One region of the Nitrosomonas sp. Is37 genome, then DNA from elsewhere that is predicted to be linked to it. Evidence: predicted binding sites of a transcription regulator. Region 1 holds the regulator's gene; the other holds the start of a gene.
What was found. Region 1 encodes sigma-54, which starts transcription at its own class of promoters, with help from an activator protein. Its sites were predicted from a motif close to TGGCACNNTTCCTGCT; they were not measured.

Region 1 (15,739 bases):
ACAAGCTGGTCGAATCCGGCATTTACATATTTGGTCGCACTGTGGTGTATCAAATTGTCAACGTCTATGCGATGAAAATGGCAGGGGTGTTTATGATCTCAACCTGTACCGTCGCCGTCCGTACAAAAATTCTCCCACGGTGGATTGTGTTTCTTGGTTATGCAATGGCGCTGCTGCTGTTACTGAGCGTCGGGTATTTTAACTGGACGCCGCTGGTGTTTCCATTATGGGTGCTGCTGGTCAGCACGTATATTTTGCTAACGAATCTCAGGAACAAACCGAACGCGGCTTCTCCAGCGGATAAATCATAATTGCTTCCAAGACGACACGCTGCTTTGCAGTGCAGGTCTACCGAGATAAAGATTCCATATTCAACCAGGCCTGAAACAGCTTATAGCCCAACGTCAACACAATAGCGCCGACGAACAGTCCAACGATACCAGACAACAGCAACCCCCCTATAGCACCCAAAAAGATCACCACCATGGGTACGCCGACACCGCGTCCTAGCAACAATGGCTTTAGCACGTTATCCAGCACCATAATCATCACGTTCCAGATTAGGAATATCACCGCGGTAAGCGTATCGCCGGTTGCGAAAACGTAAATGATGGCTGGAATCACAATGAGCCCCACCCCGATCTGTACCACTGCCAAGATCAGGCACAACAACGCCCATATTCCAGCACCGGGCACGCCAGCAAAGATAAAACCTACACCTGCTAACAATGCCTGGATTACGGCAACGCCCAATATACCGCGGACAACACTGCGAATTGTGGCTTCGGCAAGGTTGGCAAAGTCATCGCCGCGCTCTCCCACCAATCGCCTGGATATACCATGCACGAGCTGATAACTGCTCTCGGAATGAGCCAGCAAGACACCGGCAATCACGAACGCAGCAACAAATATGATTATCCCCATACCTGCACTGGCAGCGGCGTTGACCAGCCAGGCACCGGCCGCTTTGAGTTGGGGTTGCACCAATTTCAAGGCTTCGACCAAATTCGTCGAGGCAAGATCCCATATTTTTGCAATGGGCTCACCGATGAGAGGCCAATTCCTGACGGCTTCCGGCGGTGGCGGAATAGTGAACTGCCCATGGAGAAATTGCTCCGCCAGTGCTACGACGTTTTGCACCAACAACTTCGTCAGCATGACGGTAGGCACCATTAACAGCGCCAGCAACATAGCGATAAGCAGCATTGCTGCGATTACGCGCCGGTCGCCAAGTAGATTGAGCAGCATGAGATAAAGAGGATGGATCGCCACTGCAATAATGATTCCCCACACCAGCGGGATAATAAACGGCTGCAATATTTGAAAACACCATATCAGCACAATCCCCAGCACACCTAGGCGTATGACCGTTTCCGTCACTTTACTAGACAAATCATCGGGTGGAGGGGGTGTGGTATTTGAAGTCATCAAGGACTCCTTATGCGTTATTTTGAGCTTGGGTGCGATGCACTGATTTCACCTTCGGTTAAGCAAAGCACTTAAGGGCATGACGGACTAGATTCTGCAACAACCGTTATCGCGCTGTTCGATAATTTCACTATCCTTCGCAGTAAACAGGAAAAAAATAAATGCTATTTATATCAGGCTTGATGCTTCAATAGATTATCGAAATATACTGGCTAAAAGAATACGTGTAAGCACGTAAAGCAGCTCTTATTAACAGGCGATCAAAAATTCTTTCTCAGATCCAAGCTACGCCATAAGTTAAAAGTTTGGATACATTTCTACCTTTTAGGGATTTGAGTCTTTACTTAAGCAAAGGAAAGTTTCATCTTTATTGATTGTTAAGAAAACTGGAATACTCAATCATCCTGAAACTGATGAATTAGCATTAACAAACGAGAATTTTGGTTGCAGCCAACATATTTGATGCTATCAAAGCATTTTACGAAGGTTAGTCGGCGGAATATGCATAGCTTCGCGGTATTTTGCAACAGTACGGCGTGCAACAATAATTCCCTGCTCTGCCAGAATCTCGGAAATCCGATTATCAGTAAGCGGCCTTTTCTGATCCTCATCTTGTATCAATTGTTTGATTAAGGTACGAATTGCAATAGCAGAGCAGGCCCCGCCGCTGTCAGTTGCAACATGGCTTCCAAAAAAATACTTAAGTTCAAATATGCCGTGTGGTGTATGCATAAACTTTTGTGTGGTAACACGTGACACGGTAGATTCATGCAAATTCAGAGCTTCTGCAATTTCCCGCATGACAAGCGGGCGCATGGCAACTGCGCCATGCTCAAAGAAAGCCTGTTGGTGCTCAACTATCATAGTAGATACTCTAAAAATAGTTTCAGAACGCTGCTGAATATTCTTGAGCATCCATTTGGCCTCATTAAGTTGACTCATCAGCATTTGAGTCGAATCATTTCGATCACGCTTTAATATATCAGCATAAAGTTGATTAATACTGAGACGAGGAATTGATTCAGGATTTAGTTTTGCTAACCATGTTCCCTTAAGTTTAGTTACAATCACGTCAGGGATGACATAACGCGAGACAGTTGAATTGAACGTACTACCTGGCTTGGGATTCAATTGAGTAATAAGTTGCTGCACAGAACGCAGGCAATCATCATCACAATGCAATAACTTCCTAATTTGTTTAAAATCTTTTGAAGCAAGTGTCTCAAGATCGTGCTCCACAAGCAAAATTGCCTTCTGACGATAAGGAGTTTCTTCAGGAAGCGCCTGCAGTTGCAAGAGTAAACACTCTTGTAAATTGCGCGCACCTATACCGGGTGGATCCAGTTGTTGCAAATATTTAAGCGCAGCCTGCAAGTCTTCTAGATGAATGCCCAACTCTACTGGCAACATCTCTAATAATTCTTGCAAATCCTGCATAAGATAGCCATCATCATCCAGGCTATCGATTAATATCCCCACGATTTGACGGTCACGCTCGCTGATCTGGCTCAAGCTGATTTGCATAATAAGATGTTCGCGCAGATTGGGAGGATTTATCATCTGTTGTGTAAAATCCCATTCATCTTCGTCACTTTCTCGATGACTGGAAAAGGTTTCATGATCACCAAGCCAATGAGTATCTTCATTTGAAGGTAGTATCAATTCACCTTCATCCTTCTCTGGATGCTGCGCGCTATTCGACTCAACTGACGAACTCGTTATATCTGAGGATAACGAGTTCGAGAAACCTTCTGCAGAAACTTGCTCATAATCAGTTCCATCGCTTAATTCCAGCAGAGGATTATTTTGTACGATACGCTCTATTTCCTGATTTAGCTCAATTGTAGAAAGTTGCAGTAATCTAATTGACTGTTGCAACTGTGGCGTAAGCTTAAGACTGGCAGTTAATTTAAGGTGAAGAGTAGGTTTCATGGTTTTGAGAAAGCAGCGGCCACCTATCTGGCTTCATGAATCGAATACCCATAGTTAAAGTCGAAAATGCTCTCCTAGATAAACCTCCCTCACCCGTTCGTCACCTATAATATCATCGGGTTTACCGCTGGCAAGCACGATTCCTTCACTGATTATATAGGCGCGATCACATATTCCTAATGTTTCTCTCACATTATGATCGGTAATCAACACGCCGATCCCACGCTCCTTGAGAAAGCCAATCACTTTCTGGATATCCATGACCGCGATTGGGTCTACTCCTGCAAAGGGTTCATCCAAAAGAATAAAGCTTGGTTTTGTTGCTAAAGCACGCGCAATTTCTACACGCCGCCGCTCCCCGCCCGATAGGCTAATACCCGAGCTCTCCCGCAAATGACTAATATGCAAATCTTGCAACAGGTGATCCAGTCGTTGCTGAGTTTCAGCAGCATCAAAATTCTGCAACTCCAATACTGCCAGGATATTATCTTCGACCGAGAGGCGTCGAAAAATGGAAGCTTCCTGAGGTAAATAACTCAAGCCAAGGCGCGCCCGCTGATGAATCGGCATTTTGCTCAAGTCACGGTCATCCAAATGGATTTCACCACTGCCTAATGGTATCAGCCCCACTACCATATAAAAACAAGTGGTTTTGCCGGCTCCATTGGGACCGAGCAAACCAACAACCTCGCCACTTCCGATGGAAAAGGACACATCCCGGACTACTGCACGAGATTTATAACTTTTCATTAAATGATCGGCTTTAAGTACGCTCATGATATTTTCTAAGTGATCTATTCCAGTAGCACAAAAAAATTATTCTTCAGCATCTCCTGTTTTGGGCGACTTTCTAGGTTGTATGATCACTCGTACTCTGCTCTCCGAACTCTCTTTAGCTTTTTTCTCCTTGCTACTCATAACCTGAAAGAAATCACGCGTAATATCATAAGAAATATAGTCGCCCTGCACTTCATCCTCTCCTCGCTTTAATCGCGCCTTGTCAAATAACTCGATTTTGTTGGTTTTTTCATTATATTCTACGCGCTGACTCCAACCCTCAACATATTCGTCAACACCATCGCGTTTCTCCCGATAATAGACAAGATTTCCGTAACCGGTCGCATAGCGGAAACCTTTGAGATCCTCTTTCAAGATGGCCTTATCTGCCCGAATGACACGCGTCCCCTGAGTGAAAATAACATTACCCGTAAAGGTGCTTGTGCGAAAATTATCCCTGAGTTTGTAATCTTCAACTGTGGCACTATCTGCTTCTATATGAATCGGTTTGTCACGATCAGCACGTTCTGCCAGAATGGGATTTGAAAATAGTATGCTAAAGAACAAAAAGACGAAAAAAAATACATTCATTTTTTATGATAATTTAGTTGGGCTCGCTACTTCTTATTCGAAGGTCGATCAGCACTCTGATGCCTTTTATCCATTCGCGCTTTTACCCTTGATTTCAGATCAATTCGCTCCGTTCGATCATTTAACTCCATTCCTACCGCATTCACGACAGTATTATCCATCCTTGTTATCGTCACCGGTTGGTCTGTTTTTGCAATTTCAGCATCAGGGATCAGATGTAGAAATTCAGTTTGCATCGTCACCTTATCTGCATCCTTTTCTCTAATGATGATCACGTTCTCCTTGAGATAGATATTATCCTTACCACCGGCAAACTCAGCATAATCAGCGCTTATTCGTACCAACGGTTTATCCGGCTGGATACGGGAAAAATCAACCTGTTCAAAATCGGTCATATCTCCTACCGGATAATGGGTCAACACATCTGCAGAAAAAAGAAGCTGACGTGCTTTATCATGAGCCACTTCGACACCCGAAAGATTTTCAATAATATAGTCAGGTTGATGATTTAAATCGTAATCTTCACGGATTCTTGGATGTTGGATCGTTTGATCCAGCCAGAATGTTAACAACACAAGTATCATCAAAATAGCAATAGGGCCTGGAAGCAAACGACGGATCATCTCACGGCACCATTTTTTTTCTCATGACAATCTCCTATACCCGCTACTAAAGCAGTGGTGAATAAAATAGCGAGAGAATTGCTTGGAAATAACAATCTATATTCGTTAACTACAAAAAGCTTAACTGTTTTATGCACCAAGCTATTTAGTTTTAATCAGCAAATGAATAATCCAAGCGCTTGTAATTTAATTTGGCTGGATAATTATATCAAAGTCACACTCTAATCAACCAAACAGTCAAAAATGCTGTTTTTATTGTTGGTTAGTATTCTTCAGATAGAAATAAAAACATCAAGGATTCTATCTAGAATTTTTTATGATTTGTCCTCTTTAGACTTGAATCCCTGCCACAATATGATTATGTTAATACATTTTCCAATCAAATTTTTAAATAACCATGCACACAAATGCCATCGATTTTGAAAACTTTGAATTGTTGCAGGATGAAATCTGTGCACAACGTATTATCGCTGCCAAAGAAAAATTAGGAAAACGTGCTGTTATTCTGGCACACCATTATCAACGAGCCGATGTATATCGGCATGCAGATCTGACGGGAGATTCTTTGAAACTGTCTTATCTCGCCGCGAAAACGGATGCTGACTATCTGGTTTTTTGTGGCGTGCATTTTATGGCAGAAGTTGCAGATATCCTCTCAAGTCCGGAGCAGATTGCTATTTTACCTGATCTCTCAGCAGGCTGTTCGATGGCTGATATGGCCAATCTCGCCAAAGTAGAAAGAGCGTGGCGTGAACTAGCTGAAATACTTGATCCAGATGAAGTAATCACGCCTGTGACTTACATTAATTCGAGCGCTGATTTAAAAGCTTTTTGTGGAGAGCATGGCGGCATAGTTTGTACCTCCAGTAATGCTACTAAAATCCTGCAATGGTCGTTTGCACAGCGCGAAAAAGTGCTATTCTTTCCTGACCAGCATCTAGGACGCTGGAGTGGTTATAAATTGAATCTCTCCCTAGAGCAAATGCCCGTATGGGATTTTGATGAACCCATGGGAGGATTGACCGAAGAACAAATCGGAAAAGCCAAGATCTTCTTATGGAAAGGACATTGCTCTGTGCATCAGATGTTCCAACCTCAACATATTCTGAAATTTCGCAATCAATACCCTGAGGGTTTGGTCATTTCGCACCCAGAATGCAGTTTTGAAGTTTGCAAAGCTTCCGATTATGTCGGTTCCACTGAATTCATTATCAATACCATCCGTGAAGCCAAAGCAGAAACACGCTGGTTGGTAGGTACCGAATTGAATCTGGTTGGACGCATTGCGGAAGAATTCAAATCTCAGGGAAAAATCATTCAGTTCATGTCACCTATGGTGTGCATGTGTTCGACCATGGCACGAATTGATCCTCAGCATCTAGCATGGTCACTAGAAAATCTCGCAACAGGTAGTGTAGTCAACCAAATCAAGGTGCCGGCCCATGAAGCAAAGCTTGCCAAATTGACACTTGAAAGAATGCTTGCTGTTTCAAAGTAGTAAGATGGGATATATTCAATGCGTCAGGATTTTGACTTTCTGATTATGCAATTTCTTATAGTTGTCTATGATCGATAAACTGCATATTGCTACCTACAATATCCACAAAGGCTTTTCCTATTTCAATCATCGCTTGGTATTGCACGAATTACGCGATCAGCTGCGCTCCCTTGATACTGACATCGTTTTTTTACAAGAAGTGGTTGGAGAGCATAGCAAGCATGCTTCCCGTTTTGAAAACTGGCCAAACAGCTCTCAACATGAGTTTTTGGCAGATTCGGAATGGCAAGATTTTGCTTATGGTAAAAATGCGGTGTACTCCGAAGGTCATCATGGTAATGCCATTCTCAGCCGCTTTCCTATTGTAAGTTGGGAAAACGAAGACATTTCATCTCATCGTTTTGAGAACCGTGGCTTACTCCACTGTGAAATCAGTATTCCTGGCTGGAAGGAAAATTTGCACTGTATTTGTGTTCATCTGGGGTTATTCAGGCGCGGCCAGCGCAGGCAGCTCGAGGCGATGGAGAAACGTATCAAACAACTCGTTCCACCTCATGCTCCACTTGTGATTGCGGGAGATTTCAATGACTGGCATGGAACAGCCAGCCGCATCCTGATGAAACACCTAAAACTCACCGAGGTTTTTGAACAGACCCATGGTAAAACCGCCCGCAGTTATCCTTCTATTTTCCCATTACTGCGCCTTGATCGTATCTATGTCCGTGGCTTTCGGATAAAAAATGTATGTGTGCATCAAAGCCGCCCCTGGTCAAGAATTTCTGATCATGCAGCTTTGTCAGCCAATATCGTTCGTGCATGAAGTTATCCCATTTCATCAAAGGTAACCGGGTTACATTGTTACATAATGGTGCGGAATATTTCCCCGCACTGGAAAGCGCAATTGATGCGGCCAGTCAGGAAATTCATCTACAGACTTATATTTTCAAATACGACCTAACAGGCATCAGTATTGCTAACGCCTTAAAGCGTGCCGCCCAGCGTGGAGTCGCCGTTCACCTGTTGATAGACGGTTATGGCTCTCTTGATTTTCCCGAGAAAGCCATTCAGAGCCTGCTTGCTGCAGGTGTTCAAGTTTTGCATTACCGGCAAGAAGTTTTTTCTTTCCGGTTCAGGCGCTATCGATTACGCCGCATGCATCGTAAACTTGCCGTCATTGATGCCCGCATCGCTTTTGTGGGGGGAATCAACATCATCAATGATCATCAGAAACCTGGCCAACCTTTACCCCGTTTTGATTATGCAGTAAAAATAGAAGGACCCTTGCTTACCACCATTCATTCTACAGTCAAACGTTTATGGATGCTGGTCGCCTGGGCGCACTTCAAAAAACGCTGGACTACTCATCTCGAGTTGCAACCTACGACAAAATTGGTCGGTAACCAGCGTGCAGCATTTGTCATCCGCGACAATCTACGCCATCGCCGTGACATTGAACGCACTTATCTCAAAGCAATCTCCACTGCCTGCAATGAGATCATTATCGCCAATGCTTACTTTCTTCCTGGCAGAAATTTTCGACGTGCCCTTATCTATGCAGCCCGCAGGGGCGTATCGGTTATCCTACTGCTTCAAGGAAAAATTGAGTACCGCATACAATATTATGCGACACGTGCCTTATATGGTAATTTGCTGGATGCTGGCATCAAGATTTATGAATATCAAAAGAGTTTTTTACATGCTAAAGTAGCCGTCATTGATCACTACTGGTCAACGGTCGGCTCTTCCAATATCGATCCCTTGAGTCTGCTAATGGCGCGCGAAGCCAATGTCATAATTCTTGATCAGGCATTTGCAATGGAACTGAGAACTAGTCTGCAACAAGCTATGGAAGACTCTAATCCCGTATCAAAAATATATTGGGGAAAGCAGTCCTGGATAAATCGATCCTTAAATTGGATTAGTTATTACATCGTTCGAATTTTGCAGGGAATGCTGGGTTACGGCCAAGAAAGAACGCGTGTCTGAAACTTGTGCGCCAGCACTTGTTATGCAGGTGCCACTAGCTGTCTGTAGAATTGGAATGCAAGATTATTCCTGAGCTGAAACAACCACCCTATTTTGTGTGCTCAGATCTATTCGCCCAATCAGTGGCAATTTAATCGCAATCGGGCTGTGAGAGAAGCCAAATGTCAGCCCAAGAAAATTGATTTCAAATCCCTCAACCTCACTGACAATGACTCCCAATAACCCAAATAAAGACCACTGCCAACCTCTGCCACTGGGGGCGACCGCAGTCATGCTACTTCCAAGATAATCCTTGCCGATTGCCATAGGGGGTAAATCTAGCGCTAGCTCTGGTACAGCACGCGAGATCCAGGCAGTAAAGGTATTTGAATTTGGGCCTGGCCACATGGTGTACTCCCGCGCATAGGGATAGCTCAATGCTGCTTCTTCAATACGGCTAATCAATACATCCACGCCATCTCCACGCTTCTCAGCCAACAGGATTGGCATGCTACCAAACCAGCGTCTGTCTGGTTGTTGCTGATGAATTGACACGACCGAACCACCTCGGCGCAAATACCAGCCAATGACTTCATAGACTGTGTAAGTTCGGGCAAAGGATGGTTTCACCGCAATCCAGGTATGAACACCGAAATAGCCTCGCCAACCATAAGCACGCGCACCATAAACCTGTATGATCGCTTCCGGAGTTTGTTCAGGATCGGGCGCCAACCCTACAGGTTCGCGACTCGCAGTTTGCCAGCCCGCATTGACATGCTCCGTGACAAAATGAATTCCTAAAGTCGTTGTAAATACCACCAGCAATAAAAGCCTGACGACAGTCATTAATTTCATTTAAGGAAAATAAAAGAAAAATGTTTTAAGATAGCTGACATCAACGCTACTGGACAATGCGATTATTCATATTCAGTTACGGTATCAGATTATTAAGGAAGCGTAGAGTTCTGGCAGCATGTGCTTCCCTTTTTCACTGCATTGACGGTCTTCTGATAACGAGGAATCCCTAATATTTTCAACAACCCCTTCTCACTTAATAACTCTAGCTAGCTATTGGTCGCCACTATAACCTCCGTACTAACATCAGATCTCTCAGTCACACACCATTATCCCGTTTTTGATTATTTTCAGCATGCTCACTCTTTTCACTTGGCCAGGTACTGAATGGAAAAGGGAGCTGCTCACTATTAAAAGTAAGAAAAGTAATGATCTGATAGACATATGCCGCCAGATCCTGGCCGAATTTGAGTAGCTGCGCATTGGTATTGCCTGACAGCACAATGGAGAAAAACTGAAATATCATCACCAGAATAATCAAAAATTCCACAAGGCCATAGACGAAGATGAACAACAGCATATAAAGCCCACGCATCCACGTCTCAGTTTTTTGTAATCGTTGTTTAATCTCATCTTTCATAAAATTTCCTCGCAATAGCATCCAATTTATCCAGAATTCCCATTCTTTTTTGTATAGAAACATGGGTGATTCTATCATCGCATCGATTGTGCATTTGCTATAACTCAGAATAATTGATTTATTCATCACGGTTCATCTATTTTCATGGAAATCAGAATCAGTCTTGGCGTAACGCCTGGTCGCCGACTTGAACCTGCCCTTTCACCTCAACGCCGATCTCTTCCACAAAGGGAAAACGGAGGTCCACAAGGCGATCCGGGAGGCCTTGGTCAATGCGCTGACTCACGCCGACTACAACGGGCCAAGGTAGTATCGTCGAGGAGAAATTCCGCGATACCTTCGAGTTTTCCAACCCTGGCACCTTCCTGGTCTCCTTCGATCAGTTGCTGCGCGGCAATATCAGCGAGTGTCGAAACAAGTGGCTGCAAACCATGTTTATGCTGATCGGCGCAGCCGAGAAGGCCGGTTCCGGGGTTGACAAGACGCGTTGGGAATGAGCCTCACAGCATTGGCGTTCGCCGATGATCGGGAGCAGGTCCAGCCTGCGTTCGCGATTTCTCACCCCGATGCGATGGTCGCCCATGGACGCTTGCGTTTGCGCTACCCTGGTAAACCCATCGAGCTGATCAGGTTCACACTGCCGAAGGCTTGGTTAAAGAAAACGCCATTTCTTTAACCAAGCGCTCCCATAAGTAAAGGATGCGCCTATGAAAACCACTAAGCCGCTTTTGAAACCGCTATCGAGTCCGTGTTGCTGGCTAACGGATATACGAAGCTATCTTCCGAGCAATTCAATCGCGAGCGTGCCGTGACCCCGTACACTCGGGCCTCTTCCTGGGAATGCGCACCCTTCAATCAATTTTCAGCCCAAAATGGAGGCAAAATATTTCCCCAGGATCTGTAAATCAGCCCCGGCTGTGTGATTCCTCTCGCTCACTTAAGCTAAAACTGAAGGCATTATCTGAGAGGTTGTGAAAACGAATGTAATGAGTTTCGATAAAACGAAGTGTCGCCAATAAATCTACTACGCACTCCAATCGTTGTGTTGGACGGCACTCACTCCTCGCCTATCTCCTTGATATGTAGCTACGCTGAGACTTCATTTTATCGAAACTCACTTCGTTCGTTTTCTCGTTGCTACGTTCCATCCGCCTTGCGCTTGGAGTGTTCGCTACGATTTTTTTCACAACCTCTGACTGCATCGAGCTGCTGATGCTTGAGCTTACCCTGAATTGCCCTCAACAGAATAAATTTTAATCATAAACTTCCACTTCCTGGCTTAACCAGTATTTCTAAGCCCTGCTGCAACGCCATTAATTGTAAGATGGATAGCGCGATGTACCTGCTCTACATCATCACCAGCACGATAACGACGCAACAACTCAATTTGTAAATGGTTAAGCGGGTCTATATAAGGAGTACGAATACGAATGCTGCGCGACAAGGTAGGATTCTCCTGTAGCAACTCTGTATGCCCCGTTATTGCAAACAACCATTTTACGCTACGCTCCCATTCTGCTTGAATGCGCCCAAAGATTTGGGTACGCAATGTCACATCAGTGACTAATTCAGCATAGCGTGAAGCAATCCCCATATCGGTTTTTGCCAACACCATGTCTATATTCGACAACAATGTCTGCAAAAATGGCCACTTTTGATACATTTCCTGCAATAATTTTAACCCTGCTTCCTCTCCTTGCGCTTGCTGAACAAATGCTTCAATCGCCGAGCCAAAACCATACCACCCTGGAAGCATTGTACGATTGAGACTCCAACTGAACACCCATGGAATAGCCCGTAAATCTTCAATTCGATCAGAAGGTTTACGGGAAGAAGGCCGACTGCCAATATGCAGTCCGGCAATTTCCCGAATCGGAGTTGATTCCTGGAAAAATTGCTTAAAACCTGGCGTTTCATATACCAGATTTCGATAGACTGCAAATGCAGTGGATGAGAGTGTTTCCATTACTTGGTAATACTCTGCAGCATTTTCCCGAATTGTATCAGGACTCAGCAATGTCGCTTCAATCGTTGCGGCAACCAGTGTTTCAAGATTGCGGCGTCCTATTTCAGGATCCGTATATTTGCTCGCTACAACCTCTCCCTGTTCGGTCAGTCGTATCTGTCCATTAACACTTCTCGGTGGTTGAGCCATAATCCCCTGGTAGCTAGGCCCTCCACCTCGTCCAACAGTCCCCCCTCGCCCGTGAAACAAACGTAGTTCCACCTTATGCTTGGCAAAAACTTTCGTCAATTCAATTTCAGCTTTGTTTATTTCCCAGTTGGAAGTAAGAAAACCACCATCTTTATTACTATCCGAATAACCGAGCATTACTTCCTGCACATTCCCACGAGAATCCAGCAGTTTACGATAGTATGGCAACGAAAATAATTCATCCATGATGATGCTGCAATTGCGCAAATCCTCAATGGTTTCAAACAAAGGAATAATATTCAGGCCTAACTGCGGATTCTCGCCAGCCTGGAGTAGACCAACCTCTTTCAATAATAGCGCGACTTCCAGGATATTAATGACACCTGTTGTCATGGAAATAATGTAATTCGGCAGCGCAGTATGACCAAAACGGCGCTGGATTTCTGCTGCCATTTGCAAAATTCTCAATTCACTTTGTGTTGCTTCGGAGTAGCTCAAATAGGGTGAATGGAGTAATCGCAAACTACTGATTTCCCCTAACAGCCATTTCATGCGCTCAGTTGCCGACAGCTCGAGATAATTATCCCGATGTGCGCTGCGCGCAAATAACTCCGCAACAACCTGTTCATGCACTTTACTATGCTGCCGCATATCGAGTGATGCAAGGTGGAATCCAAATACATCAGCTGCCCGACGTAAATTTCGCAATGCCCCCCGCGCCAGCCAATCTGATTTGTGCTGCTTGAGTGAATTGATCACGATATCAAGTTCATGCACAAACTCTGCGCTATCTGCATAAGGTTCTGTTGGATTAACATGCTGTCGTTGCATCACTGCAAAACCGCGTTGCTGACTTGTTGCAGCCAAACGTGCATAAATGCCGAGAAATGCTCGTCGATACGGCTCATCGACGCGGCTAGCGGGAATATCTGGCGAGGCGGCTGCTAATTGTTCAAGTTCATCACTTACGTGGATCAGGCGCTCAGTCAGACTCATGGTCTGGCCAATCTTACTGACTTCGTCCATATAAAAATCCAACACGAGGGCAGCATGACGCTCTGCTGCATGCAACATGACCTGATGCGTAACAAAAGGGTTTCCATCGCGATCTCCGCCTATCCAGCTTCCAATACGCAAAAAAGATGCGATACGAGGGGCATCTCTACCCAGGTGACGCTCCAGCAAATCCTCAATCTTTGCATAGATATAAGGTACCTGACTCAGGAAGGTATACGTATAATAAATCAGGCCATTTTCGATTTCATCATGAACGGTAAGACGTACCGACCGCAGCATACGGGTTTGCCATAGGATCTGAATGGCAGCACGCAATGCTTCTTCATTGTGACGCAATTCGTTAGGAGTGAGCTGGATGCGATCACGTTCCTGCAGTAAGCGTTGAATAGTCAATTGACAATCGAGTATGCTCCTGCGCTGAACCTCGGTAGGATGAGCCGTCAATACCGGTGATACCATGGCTTTAGCAAAAAAATTACCCAAGCTCGTGTTATCTATGCCACTTGCCAGCACACGTTCCAGTGCGAGCGTAACACTGCCAGGTTGAGGTGAAGAGCCTTGACGCAAATGAGCACGTCGCCGACGGTTATGGTGCAGATCTTCCGCAATATTGGAAAGCAGTGAAAAGTAACTAAATGCACGTACGACGGCGATAGTCGCCTTATTGCTTAATCGATTCAAGATCGCGTCAAGCTCTTGTCGCGCCTTGGGATCTTGTTCACGACGAAAGCGAACTGCCGTTTGACGAATAGTTTCGACCAATTCAAATGTCGCATCCCCTTCCTGCTCCCGCAAAGTATCCCCCAGCATGCGCCCAAGCATACGAATATCCTCACGCAAAGGCTTATCCTTTTCCTCGCTCATATTATTGTCAGAATAAACGCTTACGCTAGCGTCAGAACTCATCTCAATGTATCTCCCATCTACTAAAACTTTGGTTATTCACGCATGCTACAGTCCATATTATGATCGTCCATGCTAAAATGATTCGTGTCTGAAAGTTTTGTAATCTTTTCATATTAAGATCAATGTCAAATTTATTTACCCCCCCTTCTAAAATTACCATTGCTTCGCGTGAAAGTCTTCTTGCCATGTGGCAAGCAAATTTTATTCGGGAAAAATTACGTGAATTATACCCGCAAACCGAAATCAACATACTTGGCATGACCACACAAGGCGATCAAATTCTTGATGTCTCTCTTTCAAAAATTGGTGGCAAAGGATTATTTATCAAAGAGCTCGAACAAGCTCTGGAAGATGGCCGTGCAGACATTGCCGTTCACTCCATGAAAGATGTGCCGATGAACATGCCATCAGGATTTATGCTGGCTGCTATTGCAGAACGTGAAGATCCCCGTGATGCTTTTGTTTCAAACAAATATACTCATCCTGACGAATTGCCTGCCGGTAGTGTAGTCGGAACCTCTAGTCTAAGGCGCGAGTCTCAGTTACGCGCACGATACCCACATTTGCAAGTTCAGTCCTTGCGTGGAAATGTTCAAACCCGCTTGCGGAAACTGGATGAGGGTCAATTTACCGCCATCATTCTAGCAGCAGCTGGACTAAAGCGCTTGGAACTGACTTATCGGATTTCTTCAATACTTGAACCTGAAATAAGCTTACCTGCAGTTGGTCAAGGTGCACTTGGCATAGAATGCCGCAATGATCGAGCTGATTTGGCATTACTGATGCAACCTTTACATCATGTTGAAACAGCATATTGTGTTGAAGCAGAGCGAGCAATGAGTCGCGTATTGGGAGGTAGTTGCCAAGTGCCGCTAGGAGGATTTGCAGAAATCACGGATGATGTACTCACTTTGCGGGGTTTTGTAGCTAATCCCGATGGAACGAACATGATAAGTGATCAATTAAACGGTAAGCCGGAAGCGGGTGTTGCACTTGGTCAGCAACTAGCTGAGAGTCTCAAGAAACAAGGCGCTGATGAAATTTTAGCAGCCTTAGCACAACCCCATGATTGAAGGTGCAGCTTGCCAGAAACGCAAACACTAGCAGGGTTATACGTTTTAGTCACACGCCCGGCACATCAAGCCACTCATCTGGTTAATGAAATCAGGAAGAGGGGTGGCAATCCGGTATTATTTCCTGTTCTGGAGATATCCGACACAAATAATCCTCAGCATCTTCTAAAGGCTATTGACCGTCTCGATGAATTTGATTTGGCAATTTTTGTTAGTCCAAATGCTGTTGATAAAGCAATCCGTCTCATCCAGGCTCATAGAACATTGCCACCAAACCTGAAAATTGCTGTAGTAGGAGAAGGAAGCGCTAATAAGCTCAGACAGTATGGAATAAATGAC
Region 2 (15,739 bases), on a different contig from region 1:
GTGGTTAGTAGGTGCAATCTTTTGAATGTTAATCTTCTTGAATAAATATCACGATGAGTATGCAAGTTGCACTTAAATCATTGCCAGACAATTTTACTGAAACCAATGGCCAGCAGAATTTCTCGCAGAGATTACAGGAGATCACCAGCAAGATTCAGGCTGCCAGTAGTCTCGATGAGTTCATACCGGAAGTGAGTAAGGACATCTGTACTTTGTTCAACGCGGATCGACTGACTATTTATACAGTGAGTGAAGACAAATCATCCATTGTTTCACGCGTTAAGACTGGATCCGGTTTATTTCAGGAGTTGAAGCTGCCGATTAGCGAGCACAGCATCGTAAGTTTTGTCAGTCTGCACAAAAGAATCATCAATTTGAAGGATGTTTACGATCGGCATGAATTGATGAAACTGGACGCGCAATTATGCTTTCACAAGGAGGTAGATAAACTAACCGGTTATCGGACCAAGCAAATGCTGATGGCACCGATCTTGAATGGAGGGGAAAACGAATTACTGGGTGTCATACAAGCCATTAACCATAAGGATGATAAGCCTTTCCCTGACATCATCGTTGAGAGCATGGGTGAAGTTTGCCAGTTACTGGCCGTTGCTTTCAAGCAACGTCAGAAACAGCAATTATTAGTAAAATCCAGATATGATCATTTGATATCAGACGCTGTCATATCCGCATCTGAGCTTGAGTTGGCAGCACGATCTGCGCGTGAAAAAGGAGGTGATCTGGAAGATGTGCTCATCGATGAGTTTCAGATCAGCCCCGCTCAAATTGGCGAAGCATTAGCTGATTACTTCCAAGTACGCTATGAGCCATACCGGGCTGACCGGGTTAAACCGATCGAGGTCTTGAGGAATCTCAAGCGGGATTTTGCTGAGAGTAACCAGTGGCTACCGATTGATGAAACTCGGGAGGGTTTGGTGGTATTGACGCTAGATCCGGAAAAAATCAAAGCGCTGCGCATAGTCAATCAGGTTTTTCCCAAGCATAAAATTATTTATACAGTCTGTACCCAGCGAGAGTTCAAGGCGACATTGGATTTGTTTTATGGGAGTGGTAAAGGCATTGCCTTTGAAGATATCGGTAATATCGATGATATGCTTTCCAAGCTCAAAGAGAACGAGGAAGAGTCGGTAGTCGAAATAGATGAAACTTCTGCAGCTTCTGAAAACGAGCTGGTCAAGCTGGTCAATAAGATCATCATGGACGCCTATAGAATGGGTGTTTCCGATATCCATATTGAGCCTTATCCTGGCAAAGAAAAAACCAAAATTCGTTTTCGCAAGGATGGCTCGCTGATGCCTTATATCGAAATTCCGGCCAGCTATCGCAATGCGCTGGTAACGCGGATCAAGATCATGTGTGACCTGGATATTGCTGAGAAGCGCAAACCGCAAGATGGCAAAATAAAATTCAGAAGGTTTGCGCCGCTTGATATTGAACTAAGGGTAGCTACGCTTCCTTCTGCCGGCGGGCTGGAAGACGTCGTCATGCGTATTCTGTCAGCGGGAGAGCCGATTCCACTCGATAAAATGAATTTTACTGCCCGCAATCTGCAAGAACTCAAATCAATTATCAGTAAACCCTATGGCTTGTTTTTCGTCTGTGGTCCGACCGGCTCTGGTAAAACGACCACGCTGCATTCGATTCTGAAACACCTCAACACGCCAGAAACCAAAATCTGGACAGCTGAGGATCCCGTTGAAATCACCCAGAAAGGATTGCGTCAGGTGCAGATCAATGTCAAGGCTGGCCTCACCTTTGCCATGATAATGAAATCCTTTCTGCGGGCGGATCCGGATATTATCATGGTGGGTGAAATGCGTGACAAGGAAACGACCAGTCTCGCTATTGAAGCGTCACTGACTGGCCACCTGGTGTTTGCTACTTTGCATACCAACAGCGCGCCAGAGTCGATCATCCGTCTGCTGGATATGGGCATGGATCCATTCAATTTCTCTGATGCCTTACTTGGCATTCTGGCGCAACGCCTGGCGAAACGTTTATGCAAATGCAAAAAACCGCATACTGCCAGTCAGGAAGAAATCAGGATGCTACTCATGGAATATTGCGAAGAATTGAAAAATATCGAGCATTTCAAAGCTAACCCTGAAGCAGCTTATCAGCAAATTGAAGACCGCTGGATGCAAGAATATGGGGATGAGCAAAAACAGATTACCCTATACGAAGCAGTCGGTTGTGATCAATGCAACGGCACGGGTTATTCAGGGCGCGTAGCGTTGCATGAACTCCTGACTGCAACCGATGCCCTGAAAAAGAACATTCAGGAACATGCGCGCGTAGCCGAGATGCTGGTGACTGCACTCACTAATGGTATGTGCACCTTGAAACAGGATGGCATCGATAAAGTGCTGCAGGGTATTACTGACATTCATCAGGTGAGGGCGGTGTGCATCAAGTAATTTCATTTCTAAATCAAACCTGGCTTTGTCAGCTCACCTTGCCGTATTACTTATACTGTCTGCGGCTCGCTCTTGCGTCATGTTTGATTTGGAAATGGAATAATTTTCTCTATGACGTAGGGCGCAAATAACCAGCGGGCATTGCGCCGTCTCGTGTGAGGTCGTTACTATGTCAGATTATCGTCGACTTTGGCATGCGGGTGGAATCTATTTTTTCACTGTTAATCTGCTACAACGACATGAAAATAATTTGCTGATCCGGCATATTAACGTATTGCGTAACGTTGTTGGCCAGGCTCGAAAGCGCCATCCCTTCCGAATTCATGGCTGGGTGGTATTGCCTGATCACTTACACTGTGTGATAGAGTTGCCGCCAGGCGATGCGGATTTTGCTATGCGTTGGCGTTTGATCAAGATGGGCTTTTCCAAGGCGCTACCAAAGTTGGAGCGGTTATCCACAGTACGAGCAAAACGAGGTGAGCGAGGCATTTGGCAGCGCCGCTATTGGGAGCACCTGATTCGGAATGAAGCTGATTACAGGGCGCATATGGATTATGTCCATATCAATCCAGTGAAGCATGGATTAGTAGAGCGTGTCGCAGATTGGCCCTATTCAACATTTCATCGATGGGTAGCACGAGGTGTCTATCCGTCAGATTGGGCTGGTGGAGCGGAAGATACCTTGAACTATGAAGACTAGCCTTCCCTTCTTGAGGATGCAGCTTGTAGGGTGCAATAAGCTTGTAGGGTGCAATAAGCGTAGCGCATTGCACCAGATGGATAATAAGTGAGATACATGCGGCGCAATGTCCGCTGGTTATTGCGCCTTACGCGGGTTGCACCTTACGCGAGTTCCACCCCAGAATAACATCCGGATGTAAAAAAACCGCCCAGCTTGTAGGGTGCAATAAGCGCAGCGCATTGCACCGGATGATGAAGTGAGGCACATATGGCGCAATGCCCGCTGGTTATTGCGCCCTACGCGGGCTGGTTATTGCGCCCTACGCTGGCTATCCCAGCCCAGAATAACATCCTAATGTAAGAAAACCGCCCAGGGTTTTTCGAGGGCGGTTCATGTGGTGGGGTACAACTTGTAGCACCGGATGGATAAGTGAGGCACATACGGCGCAATGCCCGTTGGTTATTGCGCCCTACGCGGGCTTACGCGGGTTGCACCTTACGCGAGTTGGTTATTGCGCCCTACGCGCTTACGCGGGTTAAAAACCGCACATCCGGTGGTGTGGGAGGGGTAACGGATACAATCCGTTACCCCGACCCGATCGGGGGTTGGGCCTTACGCAGGTTATCTTATACGCGACAATTTGCTGGACGATATTTAGCAATTAAGGTACCACCGGTACAATTCCAAGTAACATCTCTGCTGTTAGCCGAGAGAGTCGGTGTCATCATTATGGTGCCACCACCTGCTGTGGCAGTGTAAGTAATTGTAATAGCAGCGGTACCATCGTTTGCAATAGCAATACTTGTTACATTTGGCGTTGCATCTGGGCTTACATAACCCGTTGCCGCTTGAGTCGCAGGCAGTGCATTATTGCTAGTTGTCGTTTCAGAGACAGCCAATTTGGCAGAGGACGCCAAGCTTAAGCCTTCTGTGACTCGCGCCCTGATGGTGTAGTCTTGATAAGCCGGAATCGCCACCGCCGCCAAAATACCAATAATGGCCACGACAATCATTAACTCGATCAGGGTAAAACCTTTTTGCATTTGTTGCATGAATCATTCTCCTTTGGGTTGAAAAAAACGGCCCACTGAGTGCATGGGATAATATGAGCAGAATTCGCGCAATATCTTTTACTTAAAAGAATGCTGTTGGCATCATAATGGCATTCAGGAAAAAAGTGTGTTTTGAAATAAGCGGTTTATTGGGTGCTTTTCTCAAATTAGCACTGAGTAAACTACTTAGAGTTGGCTACCCCTATATACCAAATACCTGTTCCCATAGTTGCAATACCGCCATGCGTGCATGGCTTAGATAATCGGCTTCGATCCGGGCAAAACCATCCGGTTTTTCTTGGAAAGCAACGGAGCCCGCAAGCTCAGGGTCGGCATTTAATCGTAAGCGGTGTTGCAAGCGACGAAATTCGCGGTAGGCTGTCAGCACTTGCTGGGCTGTTTCAGTTGGAATAAGCCCCAGTTCACCGGCAAGTTTCAGCAGAGCGATATTGCCAATATTGCCGGTGAGTTGCGGGTACTTGTGCGCGTAGCCAAGCACCAGATATTGCACGATAAATTCCACATCAATGATGCCTCCTCGGTCATGCTTGATATCGAACAGCGTGGTTGGATTAGGGTGGGCATCCAGCATTTTTTCGCGCATCATCAAGATATCCTGTCTGAGCTGAGCGAGATCACGCTGTTTACATAGAATTTCCTTGCGGATTTGTTCAAATATTGTCCCAATCTGCTGATCACCCGTGACAAAGCGGGCGCGCGTCAATGCCTGGTGCTCCCATACCCAGGCTTGTGTATGCTGATATTGGGTAAATGCTTCAATAGAGCAGGCCAGGAGACCGCTGGTACCGTTAGGGCGCAAGCGTAAATCAGTTTCATACAAGACTCCGGCCGAGGTGTGGCTGGTTAGCCAGGTATTGGTGCTTTGTCCTAGTTTGGTGTAAATCTCTTGCGCATCAGGATGGTTATCCTGGTATAGGAAAATGATGTCGAGATCTGATGCGTAGCCAAGTTCTTTGCCACCCAGTTTGCCGTAGCCGATGATGGCAAAAGCAGGCTGTTTGCAATGTTTTCTCTTGAGTCCTCTCCAGGCAAGGTTGAGTACGTTGTCGAGAATGAGATCGGCGAGCTCGGTCAGATGATCGCTGAGCGTTTCCAGTAACAGCTTTCCTTCCAGATCGATCGCCAGTAACCGAAAAACCTGTGCATGCTGGAAATGCCGCAGGACATCCATTTGCCATTCGGTGATATTGCTTTTGGGGCTGTCGACATGGTTGAGCTGGCGTGCCAGCTCTTGCCTAAGCGCAGGCCAATCGGGCAGTTGCGACGGCCCCCGTGGTGCTAACAGCTCATCGAGCAGGATGGGATGCCTGCCTAGATAATTACTTGCCCATTGACTGGCGCTGACCAGCTTGGTGACCCGAGGCAGGGTTTGTGGGTGTTCCAACAATAAGGCCAGGTAGGCTGCATGCTGACTGATATGCTCCAGCAGTTGCAGCATACGCTCCAGCGTGGCTTCCACCGGCGGAAACTGAGCAATCGCTTCTACCAGGATGGGCATCAATGATTTGATTTTTGGCTGGTTGGCTGGTGGTAATTGTTGGAAAAAATAACCGCCATAGAATTGCTGGATACGCGCCGAGATTTTTTCAGGCTCGGTAAACCCCAACGTCGTCAGCTGAGTGGTGGCAGCTTCCACCTGAGTTCTGTCTCCAGCCTGCTCTTGCCAGAGGCTTGCCAGGATGTCATGGGTTGGAGATTTGCGTGGGGCAGCAAAGATCAATTCAAAATGGCGGGTGACATTGTTGCGGTGGATATCGAGCTGTTGCAGGAAATCGGCAAAACTGGGATATCCCATGGCTGCTGCAATTAATTCCTGATCTTCAGGGTTTTCAGGCAGATTCTGGGTTTGCTGGTCATCCAGATATTGCAGACGATGTTCCAGCTTACGCAGAAAGCGATAGGCATCGATGAGTTCAGTGAAGGTTTGAGCAGGGACAGGCTGTTTCTGCTGCAGGCGTTGCAGAGCAGTTAGCGTAGGTCGTATACAGAGATCTGCGTCCCGTCCACCGCGTATCAGTTGAAAAACCTGGGTAATGAATTCAATTTCACGGATCCCGCCAGGACCCAGTTTAATGTTGTCATGCATTTCGCGACGATCTACTTCCTTGCGTAGTTGCGCATGCAGGCGACGCATGGCTTCATAGGCCTCAAAATCTAAATACTTGCGAAAGACAAAAGGGCGTGTGATTTCCTCCATCAGGATCGCGGTTGGTGTAGCGGGGCCTGCAATAACCCGACTTTTGAGCCAGGCATGCCGCTCCCATTCTCGCCCCTGCGTAACAAAATATTCTTCTAGCATTGCGAAACTGATTGCCAGGGGGCTGTTTTCTCCGTGCGGACGCAAACGCATATCGACTCGAAACACATAGCCATCCACTGTATAATCATTCAAGCTGGCAATTAGCTTGCGTCCCAGGCGAGTAAAGAAATCATGGTTGGAGATAGATTTTCTGCCATTCGTTTCTCCATCTTCGGGGTAGATGAAAATCAGATCGACGTCGGAGGAAACGTTGAGCTCTCCTCCTCCCAGTTTGCCCATGGCAACGACTAATAATTGCTGCGGGGTTAAACTTTTTTCACCAATAGGTGAACCAAACTGATTTGGGTGGGTCATCCAGTTTTGATGATGCGCGAGTGCAAAACGAATGGTGACCTCTGCTAAATTGGTCATCGTGACCATGACTTCAGTCAGATCAGCCATGCCAGCCAGATCGCGTGCAGCCAGACGCAGAATGACCCGTTTACGAAGCTTACGCAGGGCGCTATGCAGACCCGTTTCATCTAAGGTTTGGATCGAGCAGGCTGTGTTTAGGAATGTGAGCATTTCCTCTCGTGCAAAAGGACAATGGAGATTTTCAGCCAGATAGGTGCGTAAATCGGGCTCGCTTTCTAGGAGACGTCGCGCATAGCGGCTGAAGCGAAGAATGCTTTTCAGCGCTAATTCAGGTGATGAATCGTTGGGATGTAAAAACATATTCAAGGTTGAAATAAAACATTTTTGGTTTGCTGAAACCAGTTATATCGATATGTAGATAGAATGAGTGTTTTGTGTGGGTTTCCGGACCGGAAAATGTTCCTGTTTCATATTAGATACTCATTGTGATCAAACTCTTCTTTTTGTTTTCTAAGGATTAAGCAGTTTTTCTCAGATTAAAAGCTGAGTTTCATATTAAACCTGGATACTTTAGTTGATTGCTGGTTCTGGTGTTAATATTATGAATATAATAACCTTTCCTATAAGTTTCATCCTTACCTTGTGGGTGTTTCTGCTCCGGTGCCGATTGTGCGATTTTGCAAGCACATGGCTGCGTTGCAACTCTTTGGAATGGGACGACTATTTCCGCGCCGTTGCGCCTTACCCTGCACTTGCAGAACGACACACTCTATCCTGCTCAACTGAAAATCTAGGTTAAATTGTGCCATGATGCATTCCTTTATTAAGCATAGCATCTTAACTTTGCGTAGGCTCGGGTGGGCTGTGTTTGCTGTCACAATGTTTTTTTTCCTGCTGCTGTTGTCATTGCGTTATTGGCTGCTTCCCGATATTGAGCGCTACCGACCAAACATCGCTGCCGCTATTTCTCAGGTTGCAGGACAAGTAATCAGTATAGAGCGCATTGATGCAAACTGGGATGGATTACACCCATATTTACGCTTGTATGGTGTGCGAGTGCATGATAAGCAAGGAATTCCTGTTTTAATTCTGACCGAGCTGGATGGGTCACTTTCCTGGCGATCGCTGCTATACGGAGAATTGCTCTTCCGTGAAATTAGAATTGAGCGACCCGTTCTGAACATCCATCGTGATGCAGAGGGTGTAATACACATCGCAGGCGGTACGTTTGATCAAGAGGATGCTGACAATGGCTTTTTCGATTGGCTGTTAAGTCAGCGCCAGCTGCTCATCAATGACGCTGATGTTTATTGGCTGGATGAACCACGTGCTGCGCCAGTCCTGTATCTGAAAAAAGTAGGTTTACGTATGCATAATAAAGATGGCCAACACCGTTTTGGGTTGCGGCTAACTCCGCCAGATAAAGTGGCCGCTCCCATCGATATACGCGGTGATTTTACGGGTGAATCGGTTAATGCATTGGATCAGTGGCGCGGGCGCTTATTTGCCCAATTGAATCATGTCGATCTCGGTGCCTTGCAAACTTGGTTATCGTTTCCAGGCGAGCTGGAATTTGATCGTGGCAGTGGAGCTTTTCGTGCGTGGATTGGCATGGAGGGTAAGTCTGTCACATCCTGGATAGCTGATGTCAATCTTCATGAAGCATATATGCATTGGGCAAAGGATCTCCCAAGGCTTGATCTTACCCATTTGCGTGGTCGCGTGGGGTGGAAAAGAAATAGCGACGCGGATCAGCGGGAAGATGAATGGTTTGCCCAGCAGTTGAGTGTTGCCATTGAAAATGAATTGCTTGTCAAACCGGTAAATATTTTATGGCAAAGATGGGAATTGGATGGAGAGATATCTGAAGAAAATAAATTACGGATAGATGATCTTGATTTGAGCGTTGTTGCTTCCTTGATAAGTTACCTGCCTATTGAGAATTCCTTGCAAAAGCACTTCAGTGAATTATCTCCAAAGGGAGCAATAGAGCATGCCCAAATCTATTGGCAAGGGGATTGGACAAGGCCTTTATCATTCACTATGGAAGGAAGTTTCCACAATTTGGCCATGAAAGAGTTTGGCAAGCTGCCCCCAGTGAGTGGAATAAGTGGCAGCGTCAAGGTATCTGAGCAAGGTGGATCGCTCAGTCTTGATTCAGATAGAGCCAGCATGAAATTGTTTGAGGCATTGGATGAACCACTTGAACTCGATAGACTCATCGCGCAGGTTGATTGGAAGATATCGCCTGATCAGGATAAGACTTTGTTTAAATTCAATCACATTGCATTTGCTAATCGCTATGTGTCCGGAACGATGCACGGTCGCTACCATAGTGGTGCCAGTGAGCAACTAGGTACAATCGATCTGGCTGGAGAGTTGACGAATGCAGAAGTAAGTTATGTCAAGAGGTATCTGGCGGTCGTGGCTGATCGGGAAGCTGCGCAAAATTGGCTGGATAAGGTAATCGTAGGGGGGCGGTTGGAGGAGGTCAAATTTGCTATTCAGGGTGATTTGAGTAAATCTTCTTCGGAGCTACGCGATAAGCTTGCTTTGAAGTTGATAACCAAAATCACTGACACAACGGTAAATTTACCAGAAGGATGGCCGAGCGTGACAGATATTCAAGCCGATCTTTCGTTTCAGGATAATCAGCTCGAAATGGCGATTTCGCGAGCAAGAATGGCCGATATTGTAGTGAAGGATACACGGCTGCGAATTGCAGATTTAGATGCACCACAACCAATTTTACAACTGAAAGGAGGGGCCGAAGGCGCCACTCAAAATATAATTAATTTGATTGAAAAAAGTCCTCTTAATCTCCATGCTGCTGATTTTTCTTATCAAGGCAATATTACCGGCAATGGAAAATTGCGCCTGGAATTAGCCATGCCGATAAAATTATATCGAGATAAAAGTAAACATATCGAGCTAATGGGTCATTATCAGTTTATCGATAACAAGATTGATTTAGGTCATGATTTGCCTGCTTTGAGTAAGGTTAATGGGTTGCTTGCTTTTACTGAGTCTACTTTGACAATTGAAGATGTGCGTGCGCAAATGATGGGAGGGCCGGTGAAGATTAATTCTATTGCCTTGCCGAACGAAGGTATGCGCATTGTAGCGGCAGGCAAGGCTAATTTCGATCACTTGCATTCACCTAAACCTGATCATTCGGCGAGTACTCTGCAGTTGTGGCTGCAGTTTATGCAGGGAGTCACTGATTGGTCAGCAGTTTTTGATATTAGTGAAAAAGGAATCGATGTGAAGGTCGAATCACCGTTAGTGGGAGCCGCTTCTTCATTACCTGAACCTTTTGCCAAAACTGCTGGAGAAATGATTCCTTTTAGTTTTGAGAAGAAATCCATTGATTCAGAACATGAGATTCTGCGCTTTCGTTATGGCGAGGTAGTAACGGCAGAAATTCAACGAGTACGAGGAGAAAATGGTCATTACTATCCAGCACGTGGTGCGATGAATTTTCGAGCTGCACCAGCTGAATTGCCGAAAGATACCGTCACATTCGTACATGGTACGATTCCCGTGTTGGAATGGGATCGGTGGAAAGCACTTTTCGATCGGCATGATGAAATTACTGCCCGATCAGGACAAGCTGGTCGAGGAATTAAGGCATTACTGACTGATCGGGTCAATTTCAATTTAAACATCGGCAGACTAGACTTTTTAGGAAGCCGTTTTAATGAGTTTGTATTGAATGCCAATAAACACGGTGGGCAATGGCATACTTCTGTTGTAAGTAAAGAGGTCATCGGTGATATTGTTTGGGATTCTGTCAGGAAGGAAGCATTTGCACGATTAAAAAAAATGGTAAAACCAGAAACCATTCCGGAGTCTGACTCAGTCGTGAAAAAAAAGAACCAACCCAAGGATTGGCCAATCATGGATCTACATGCTGACGAGTTCTATGTTGGAGAAAGGCTATTAGGTAAATTAGTTTTGTTGGCTCATCAGCAGATAGATGGTTGGCATATCGATCAACTGCAAATTACTCACGCCGACAGTTCTCTTTTGATGCAGGGAGTGTGGCAGAATCGTATTACCCCTTTTCAAATGCAAGCGGAAGTCGAACTGCGAGCAAAGAGTATAGGCAAATTTCTGGCGCGCCTGGGCTATCCGGGGCGTATTGCACGCGGAAAAGGTGAAGTGGCGGGTTCATTGGTATGGATGGGGGAGCCTTTTTCCATAGATTTCCCTTCTCTGTCTGGCAATCTGAGAGTGGCTGCACAACGTGGTCAATTTACCAGATTCAAGCCAGGGGTGAGCAAATTGCTGGGTATTTTTGATCTAAAATCACTTCCTCGCAGACTGACATTGGATTTTTATGATGTATTTAGTCAAGGTTTTGGTTTCGATGATATATTGGGCGATGTTAGAATTACCAGAGGGGTAGCGGTGACGGATGAACTGCAAATTGCAGGAAGCGCAGCCTATCTTGCTGTGAGTGGAGAAATAGATCTGACAGAAGAAACTCAAGCGCTCCTGGTCAAAACGTTTCCTTCGCTTGGGTTGGCTACACCAGTAGTAGGGATTGCTTCCATGATTGCGAATCAGTCGCTGAAAGATCCATTTGATCGTGTTTTGTTTAATGAATATGTTATAACGGGTACGTGGGATAAGCCTGTAGTGGTTAAATCGCAAAATTCACAAGAAATTAAGGAATCACAACAAGAATTCAAGCGTAATGAGAATTGACTGGTATGGATTGCTTTTTGGGGAGAGGCATATTATGAGCTACTTTATTGCTTTTGTGAGCAAAATTCTGTTCTTGCCCGAATTCAGTGAAAATGGGGACTCGTACGGGAGGAAGTTATGTTGAATCATTCGGGCATTTTCTCAAAGGAACTGCCAGAAAAAGAGAGTAACAATACATTACGTGTTGCGGCTATTCAGATGGCATCAGGGCCAAGTGTATCTGCAAATCTGGAAGAGGCGTTCCGCTTGATTGAGCTGGCGGTATCACAAGAAGCAAAGCTGGTTGTACTTCCGGAATATTTCTGTATTATGGGGTTGCGCGATACCGATAAGTTAAGTGTTCGTGAACAGCCAGGCGAAGGTATGGTCCAATCATTTTTGAGCGAGACGGCTAAACGTTTTGGGATTTGGTTGGTGGGCGGATCAGTGCCATTGGAGAGCCAGATATCTGATAAGATTTATAATAGTTGCCTGGTTTATAATAATGAAGGCAGGCAAGTAGCACGCTACGATAAGATTCATTTGTTCGGCCTTGAATTGGGTGAAGAACGCTTCGCAGAAGAAAAAACAATCAAAGCCGGAGATAAAGTAGTTGCAATAGATTCTCCTTTTGGGCGTATAGGCTTATCTATTTGCTATGATCTTCGATTCCCCGAACTTTATCGTCTGATGGGAAAGGTTGATATCATTCTTGCCCCATCTGCTTTTACTGCAATTACTGGTAAAGCACATTGGGAAACTTTGATCCGTGCACGTGCTATAGAGAATCAGGCGTATGTGATTGCGCCAGCTCAGGGAGGGTTTCATGTCAGTGGCCGTGAAACCAATGGAGATAGTATGATTGTTGATCCCTGGGGTGTTGTGATTGATCGACTGGCACGTGGATCCGGAGTTGTGGTGGCAACGTTGGATCGTGCATACCAATCTAGCGTGCGCGCAAGTTTGCCCGCACTAGAACATCGTTGCTTATGCTTATACCCATGTTAAATGCAGAAAGGAAGACTGTTCACTATGAACAGGGTGGGTGAGTAGAGGTATTGAAGAATGATAGATTTTAATCTGTTTCTTACCCAAAAAGTTAGAATGTGTGATATAGAAGTGAATATAATTTTAAGATGAACGAGTTTTTTACCATTGCTGATCGTTGCCTATTGATGCCCTATGAGCTGGATGCGAATAGATTGCATCAGATATTTGGGCAAATACTTACACACAAGATCGATTATGCCGATCTTTATTTTCAATATAACCGTTCTGAGGGTTGGGTTCTCGAAGAAGGTATCGTTAAATCAGGTAGCTTTAATATTGACCAAGGTGTAGGGGTGCGCGCAATCAGTGGTGAAAAAACGGCGTTCGCCTATTCAGATGAGATCAGTCTTGATGCACTCGTATCTGCAGCAAAAGCAACGCGCGCCATTGCTGGTCAGAGAAGCATGCATCCGGCCCGAGTTGCTAAGCAGGTGGCATCCTATAACAGTAGGTCGCTTTACCTTCCTCAGGACCCCATTGCAAACTTTAAAGATAGCGACAAGGTGGCATTGTTGGAGAGACTTGAACGATTTGCGCGTGCGATAGATAAACGCGTCATTCAGGTTGTGGCATCGCTTGCGGGTGAGTACGAGGTTATCATGGTTGCACGTAGCGATGGTTTACTAGCTGCTGATGTGAGGCCATTAGTGCGAATGTCATTACAGGTGATAGCAGAAGAAAAAGGCCGGCGTGAGCAAGGCGTTGCTGGCGGTGGTGGGCGATTTGATTACACCTATTTCACTGATGAAATATTAAACGACTATGCACAAAAGGCAGTACACCAAGCGATAGTAAATCTGAATGCGAGGCCTGCTCCGGCAGGCACTATGACAGTAGTTTTAGGAAATGGCTGGCCTGGTATCCTGCTGCATGAGGCCATTGGTCATGGATTGGAAGGCGATTTTAACCGTAAAGGTAGCTCGGCTTTTTCTGGACGCATTGGTGAACGAGTTGCGGCCGATGGTGTGACTGTAGTGGATGATGGTACGCTTGCTAATCGTCGTGGATCTTTGAATATTGACGATGAAGGGAATCCAACCCAATGTACGGTATTGATTGAGAATGGTGTACTCAAAGGCTATTTACAAGACAGCCTAAATGCAAGACTCATGAAGCAACCCCTTACAGGTAATGGTAGACGCGAATCTTTTGCACATATTCCCATGCCACGCATGACAAATACCTATATGCTCAATGGAGATAAAAATCCAGAAGAAATTATTGCGTCAGTGAAACATGGATTGTATGCCGCAAATTTTGGAGGTGGGCAAGTAGATATCACGAGTGGTAAATTTGTCTTTTCTGCTGCAGAAGCTTACATGATAGAGAATGGGAAAATTTCTTACCCAATAAAGGGCGCAACTTTAATCGGTAATGGCCCAGATGTTCTGACACGTGTTTCCATGATAGGTAATGATATGGCGCTTGATCCAGGAGTCGGCACATGTGGGAAAGAGGGACAGAGTGTGCCAGTAGGCGTTGGGCAGCCAACATTGCGAGTGGAAGGATTAACCGTGGGAGGAACAGGCGGTTGACGGAGTCAGCGATCTTACTGCTGATTAATTATAAATCCAGGATATTTTCTCAGCGTCAGTTAGTCGGGAATAAAACCCAGATTCCTAGTAATATATGCAGATGCATGCATTTCTTTGTATTGTAAAACGAATAGCGGTTTGTCTGATGATATAGGCGTTATCGTTTGTTAACAGGATTGATTCCTGCAGCTTGAGTTTAAAAAAACTGAGAGTTAACTGAGGACTAACTAAAAGTCATAATTAAATTATGACTGAGATATCCGAGATATATGAGATATAGTAGTGATAGAAAATAGCAGAGCGAAGATGCATTTAACTAAGTTCTTATTTTTAGATTTTAGATTTTTTTTTGATACCAGGATACACAAAGGATGAGTGTAGAACTAACAGGTGCCGAGATTACGGTGCGTTGCCTGCAGGAAGAAGGGGTGAAATATATTTTTGGCTATCCTGGCGGTGCAGTGTTGTTTATTTATGATGAGCTATTTAAGCAAGATAAAGTAAAGCATATTCTGGTTCGCCATGAGCAAGCAGCCCTTCATGCAGCGGATGGCTATGCTCGGTCCAGTAACAATGTGGGTGTTGCTTTAGTGACATCGGGACCTGGGGTAACGAACGCTGTGACAGGTATTGCGACTGCTTATATGGATTCTATTCCCCTCGTTATTATTAGTGGACAGGTTCCTACAGCAGCAATTGGCCAAGATGCGTTTCAGGAAGTGGATACAGTTGGAATTACGCGTCCTTGTGTAAAACATAATTTCTTGGTGAAAAACATCACTGAGCTTGCATCAACGATAAAAAAGGCTTTTTATATTGCGTCAACCGGCCGTCCGGGGCCCGTTTTAGTTGATATTCCGAAAGATGTCACACAACAAAAGACGATATTTGATTACCCGAGCAGTGTGAGTTTGCGTTCCTATAATCCGGTTAGCAACGGGAATTCCCAACAGATAAAAAAAGCGGCGCAATTGATTTTGAGTGCAAAGCGGCCGATGATTTATTCAGGGGGAGGTGTGATTCTGGATGATGCATCTGAAGCTTTGACAGAATTGGTGCGCTCGCTGAATTTTCCATGTACTAACACATTAATGGGACTTGGCGGTTATCCTGCGACAGATAAACAGTTTGTCGGTATGCTAGGTATGCATGGAACCTATGAAGCCAATATGGCGATGCAATATTGTGATGTATTGATTGCAGTGGGCGCGCGTTTCGATGATCGTGTCATTGGTAATCCCAAGCATTTTTACAGTGAAGAGCGAAAGATAATTCATATTGATATTGATCCTTCGTCTATTTCCAAGCGTGTCAAGGTAGATGTTCCAATAGTGGGGAGTGTTTCCGAAGTATTGAATGAGCTGATTAAATTGATCAAGGCCAGTAAAGAAAAAACAGATGCTCATGCACTCACGGAATGGTGGAAGCAAATAGATTTATGGCGCGAACGAGATTGCCTAAGGTATGATCGTACGAGTACAGTTATTAAACCGCAAATGGTCGTGGAAAAACTTTATGCGGTGACAAAGGGCGATGCATTTATTACGTCAGATGTTGGACAGCATCAGATGTGGGCTGCGCAGTTTTATCGATTTGATAAGCCTCGCCGTTGGATTAATTCGGGTGGACTAGGTACCATGGGATTTGGGTTGCCT

Region 2: R2Q26_RS07695 (pilin) is a predicted target of sigma-54. The motif match lies at 4,229-4,244, and genes of this name have one in related genera.

The regions. Positions count from the first base shown of each region.
Region 1 covers NZ_JAWJYP010000007.1:34,260-49,998, reverse strand. Annotated here, with positions in the region: gene R2Q26_RS04870 (hypothetical protein) at 1-311, shown strand, start outside; gene R2Q26_RS04865 (AI-2E family transporter) at 349-1,428, opposite strand; gene R2Q26_RS04860 (RNA polymerase factor sigma-54) at 1,897-3,360, opposite strand; gene lptB (LPS export ABC transporter ATP-binding protein) at 3,415-4,137, opposite strand; gene lptA (lipopolysaccharide transport periplasmic protein LptA) at 4,177-4,728, opposite strand; gene lptC (LPS export ABC transporter periplasmic protein LptC) at 4,755-5,351, opposite strand; gene nadA (quinolinate synthase NadA) at 5,749-6,849, shown strand; gene R2Q26_RS04835 (endonuclease/exonuclease/phosphatase family protein) at 6,917-7,669, shown strand; gene clsB (cardiolipin synthase ClsB) at 7,666-8,835, shown strand; gene R2Q26_RS04825 (DUF3750 domain-containing protein) at 8,899-9,660, opposite strand; gene R2Q26_RS04820 (DUF4389 domain-containing protein) at 9,929-10,249, opposite strand; gene R2Q26_RS04815 (hypothetical protein) at 10,519-10,677, opposite strand; gene R2Q26_RS15465 (hypothetical protein) at 10,633-10,746, shown strand; gene R2Q26_RS04810 (hypothetical protein) at 10,743-10,925, shown strand; gene ppc (phosphoenolpyruvate carboxylase) at 11,529-14,327, opposite strand; gene hemC (hydroxymethylbilane synthase) at 14,450-15,400, shown strand; gene R2Q26_RS04795 (uroporphyrinogen-III synthase) at 15,410-15,739, shown strand, end outside.
Region 2 covers NZ_JAWJYP010000013.1:20,313-36,051, reverse strand. Annotated here, with positions in the region: gene R2Q26_RS07705 (ATPase, T2SS/T4P/T4SS family) at 54-2,438, shown strand; gene R2Q26_RS07700 (REP-associated tyrosine transposase) at 2,608-3,138, shown strand; gene R2Q26_RS07695 (pilin) at 3,747-4,172, opposite strand; gene glnE (bifunctional [glutamate--ammonia ligase]-adenylyl-L-tyrosine phosphorylase/[glutamate--ammonia-ligase] adenylyltransferase) at 4,375-7,167, opposite strand; gene R2Q26_RS07685 (hypothetical protein) at 7,443-7,616, opposite strand; gene R2Q26_RS07680 (YhdP family protein) at 7,615-11,520, shown strand; gene R2Q26_RS07675 (carbon-nitrogen hydrolase family protein) at 11,638-12,507, shown strand; gene tldD (metalloprotease TldD) at 12,636-14,084, shown strand; gene R2Q26_RS07665 (acetolactate synthase 3 catalytic subunit) at 14,456-15,739, shown strand, end outside.